Regions from separate parts of the Cycloclasticus sp. P1 genome, predicted to be linked through region 2. Evidence: predicted binding sites of a transcription regulator. Region 2 holds the regulator's gene; the other holds the start of a gene.
The links. The regulator PhoB, encoded in region 2, activates phosphate uptake and scavenging genes when phosphate is short. The targets are predictions, from matches to a motif close to GNNTGTCATAAAACTGTCANAT.
Positions count from the first base shown of each region.

Region 1: the regulator PhoB is predicted to act here: its motif matches at 1,133-1,154, upstream of ppk1 (polyphosphate kinase 1).

Region 1 covers NC_018697.1:1,689,772-1,692,196, reverse strand. The annotation lists gene ppk1 (polyphosphate kinase 1) at 1-1,087, opposite strand, end outside; gene Q91_RS08110 (SdiA-regulated domain-containing protein) at 1,309-2,268, shown strand.
Region 2 covers NC_018697.1:318,782-321,206, forward strand. The annotation lists gene Q91_RS01545 (GGDEF domain-containing protein) at 1-629, opposite strand, end outside; gene phoB (phosphate regulon transcriptional regulator PhoB) at 868-1,563, shown strand; gene phoR (phosphate regulon sensor histidine kinase PhoR) at 1,560-2,425, shown strand, end outside.

The DNA of each region.
Region 1 (2,425 bases), 990 kb from region 2:
CAAAAGCTGCCTGACGTATCAATTCGGTAAAGTGATCAAACTTATGATAAGGGTAACAAAGCAAAATGTCTTGCTGCTTTATTGCATCAAAAGGGCAGGCATGACGGGAAAATTGCCTAGAAACCAAAGGTGTTAACGGAGGGTTTTCAAGGTGTTTACGCCCCACATTAGGGAAGTCAATAAAGTCTCGGAAATTATGATAACGGCCACCTGGCACCACACTATCATGACGTGTAATGCCAAGTTTAGATTTCAGCATGTCGATAGCATGATCGGGCATGGCTCGTTCGTACACAAATCGCACAGGCTTAGCATGTAGGCGCTGCTTTAAACCGATAGATAATTTTTCTAAAACCGATAAATCAATATCATCGGTTAGACCGAAATCAGCATCTCCCGTTACCTTCATAGCGTAAACATTGCAGACCTTGTAATTAAAATAGGCGGCAAAAATATTGTTTATGCAATAGCGAATAATATTGTCGGACATAATAATATCTCGTCGTCGTTTACCTTTTTCACGTGGTAATTCAATAAAACGAGGAGAGTCTGTGGTTGGTATCGCAATGGCTGCATACTGTATGTTTTTACCACCCAGCATTTCACAAATTAAATAGCTGAGGTCATCTTTTAATAAGGCCGCTAAATTAGTATTTTTATTGATAATAATAGGCTCAATAAAACCTTGTAGATGATTGGTAAAGTATTTTTGTAGCCAGTTTCCTTGCTCGGGGCTCAGTTGATCTTCATTAATTAAGAAAATGTTTTTATGCGCGAGCCCTTTCAATACCTCATGGTAAGTGACATCAAATTCTTCTTGTAGCTTTAAGACCTTTTTTTGTATATCACGTAACAAGTTTTTGGTCGGTGTTTGTTCATCAAGGTCTTTCTCAATAAGAACCCGACGCTTAACATTGGCAACGCGCACCCTAAAAAACTCATCTAGGTTGTTTGAAAAAATGCCTAAAAACCGGACTCTTTCTATAATAGGTGTGGATTTATCAGCTGCTTCTTGTAGCACGCGCTCGTTAAAGGACAGCCAGCTGAGTTCTTTCGCAATATATTTCGCCTCTAATTTTTTGATCACCTCACCCACCTAAGCTGTTTACTAAAACTTTATTATGTAGAGGCAAGATGACAGGTTCGTGACAGTATCTAATCCTTTGATTTTATGGGGCGAAATTTTCCTGTTACACGGAAAGGGCTGGGATGGGTATTTGTGCCTTGCGCCTGCATATTGTCATCGTTCTGACACTTCGTTGTCATCATCATTGGTTACATTCACTGCAAATTCTAAGGATGAATGCCATGCTGAATACCACACGAATATCTCGTTTAGATTATTGCTTCAAAATTGTTTTGGAGCAGTCTCGTATTGGTGATTTAAAAGTTTGTAATAAGCAAAACCTGATCTATCTCTTGTTAATGTTAGTCATTTCATTCGGCCTCTTCAGCGGTGAAGAAACCCCCATAGTTGCTGGACAGCAAATTGGCTTAAGTGGCTATGAAATTCACGCAACGCCCAAGATGATAGCGGGTGTTAAAGATAATGCATCTGGCCTAACCTATAACAGCAATACCAATACATTATTTGCTGTTGTTAATAACCCAGAAACGCTACTGGAGCTGACAAAAGACGGTGAGCTAATTCGTCGTATTGATTTAATTGGCTTCGAAGACACAGAAGGGGTGATGTATCTCGGCGGCGAACGATATGCCGTGGTTGAAGAGCGAAAAAGAACCTTGGTAATGTTCGATATTAATGCGCAAACAAAGGTTGTTAATAGGGCGGGCTTAAAGAGCCTTCAGTTGGCCATAACATCAGGTAAAAACAAAGGATTTGAAGGGTTAACTTATAACCAAGACAGTGGGGATTTATTTATCATTAACGAGAAAACACCTCGTCAACTGATAAAGCTGTCGGGTTTTGTTGAATCATCTGATATTGCTATTTCAACGCCGTTTTCTTTAGAAAAAACCTCTTTTGGCGGTGAGGATTACTCAGGGGTGCATTATGACGATCAAACAGGCCACCTAATACTCTTAAGTGACGAATCTCGTCAAATGGTTGAAGTCAATAAAGAAGGGATTGAAATCAGCCGATTGGACTTGAGTAGAGGGAATGCTGGTTTGCACGATGATGTACCGCAGGCTGAAGGTATAACAATGGACAAAGACGGTGATATTTATGTCATCAGCGAGCCGAATTTTTTTTATCGTCTCAAGAGTAAAAATCGCCTGTTAAAAGTCGCGTCAAAAAATGACTAATTGAGTTAAATCAAACTGGCTACCCCATCTATACCATGGCTTCGGTATTTAACTGGGCAAGGTTTACCGGCAACGGTTATGTGCTGGTTAGCCTTGGTGTTCTTGTTATCTTTCAACTGTTTTTTACCTATCAAGAACCGATACAGGACCTGTTGGG
Region 2 (2,425 bases):
TTGCAGTCAACACCTTTTGCAATATCTACAATAGACTGTACAAATTTTTGCTTGTTGATATCGTTATGAATGTCATTTAAAAAATGACGGTCAATTTTTACGAAGTCGGGTTTAATTTCAGACCAGGTTCTTAAGCCTGAATAGCCCGCACCTAAATCGTCGATGGCGATGGAAAACCCCATGTCTTGATAGTATTTGGTTGCACTTGCCATTAGGTCATAATCTTCAATAGGGTATTGCTCAGTCAGTTCAATAACCACTTGGCTAGCATCTAAATTAGAGTCTTTTATATACTTTAATGTGTGGCCATGCTGATAATCTTTTTGTAAGAGAATTTCAGGAATGGTGTTAATAAATAATCGGGCATTTAAATTAAGTTCGCCAAACCGTTGAATGCTTACTTTTCGACAAAGTAAATCTAATTCGGCAAGCCGATCATATTTAGCCGCAGCGTTAAAAAGGTTGATGGGGGAGTGTAACGGACCATTAGAGGGACCACGAATTAAGCCTTCGTAACCATAAATTTTATTGTCTTTCATCGAAATGATTGGCTGAAAGAGCGGAGTCAGTGAGTCTGTTGCTAATATATCTAAAAGCGATTGATAGTGTAGTTTTTCATCATGTGTCATAGGTGGGGAGTATCAATCAATAATATGACAGTTATATGACGTTCATATAAAAGGACATTATAAAAAGTTTACTGGTTGAGAAACCGCAGGCGCCTTAAGGTGGTTCAGTGCGTTACTGTTATTTTTAATAATTAGAGACAGGGCTTTTTCTGAACCAAGTTAGAAGTAGTTTGTAAATTGTCACCGTGTTGTCATAAATATTAGGTATTCTGTAAACACTTACTTAAATGGCTTTTTTATGGAAACAATGAATGTATTGATGGTTGAAGACGATGAGGATATTGGCGAAATGCTACAACTTTCTCTTCAAACGAATAATATTGAAGTAACGTGGTGTAAAGATGTAATGAGAGCGCAAGAGTCTTTGCGAGATACGACGCCCGATATTATCTTGTTAGATTGGATGTTACCCGGAATTAGTGGGCCAGATTGGATCAAGTTTTTAAAGAATCAAGAAGAAAACAAACGTATCCCGATTATCCTGTTGACGGCACGCAGCGCGGAAGAAGATAAAGTATCGGGCTTGGAAACAGGCGCAGACGATTATGTAACCAAGCCTTTTTCTGTGCAAGAGCTGATTGCCAGAATGAAAGCGGTCTTACGACGAAGCAGTACAGAAAATGAAACAGGGGTGATATCAATTGGCCCATTGTTTATTGACCCATCGAGTCATCGAGTCACTATCAATAAGGTGGACCTGATGATGAGCCCGACAGAGTATAAATTGCTGTCTTTCTTTGCTACAAACCCCAATAAAGTGTTCTCTCGCAATCAGCTGCTTGATAATGTATGGGGCGATAATGTCTACGTAGAAGATCGTACCGTTGATGTACACATTAGGCGTTTAAGACGGATATTAGATGCTCAGGGTTGTGCAGACTTGGTTCAAACGGTAAGAGGGTTTGGTTATAAATTGGTGAATTTAAACGCGTGAATATAAATCATAACTATGAGCGAAACACCTTTCTGTTGTGGTTTTTAACAGTCGGTGTTTTGGGTGTGTTAGTCGGTTACCCCGTCGAGGTGTTGGCACTTTTTTTATTGGCTTACATTGTCTTTCAATATCGTCGGTTACAACGTTTATATAGGTGGTCTAAGAAGTCTGGTGATCATGACCTGCCGTTTGAAGATGGCTTGTTTGGTCAAATTTCGGAAGACATCTATCAATCTAAGATGCAGGGGCTGGCACAAAAAGACAGTGTTAAATACCAACTGGAACGGTTTAAAAAGTTAATTTCTGTTTTTCCAGATGGTGTGGTTATTCTTTCATTGTCTAATGAGATTAAGTGGTTCAATAAGCAAGCCTCCCAGCTACTTATTTTAAAAAAAGAAGATACCGGGCAACTGATTAATCATTTAGTAAGGCATCCTCGGTTTACGCACTTTCTTAAAAATCTCAAGAGCGATGACGCCATTGTGATCGAGGCGCCTGTAATAGACACCAGCTGGTCGGCAGAAAAGATTGAAATAAGGGTATTGCCATATGGTGACGATGAACGTTTATTGTTGATACGAGATGTCACTAAGGTTGAGCGCACGAATCAAGTGCGAAAAGACTTTGTGTCGAATGCATCGCATGAGTTAAGAACGCCGCTAACGGTCATGAAAGGCTATGTGGAAATGTTGTTGGCTTCAACCGCTGAGGATAATGTGCAAGTGGGTGCTTCGCTACGTAAAGTTGATCAGCAAGTGATTAAAATGCAAACCATGATCGAAGAGCTATTAGCGCTAAGTCGGCTAGAAGAGGGTAAAGTCGAGGCAGCCAATAGCTTGGTTAATGTGCGCAGTGTATGTGA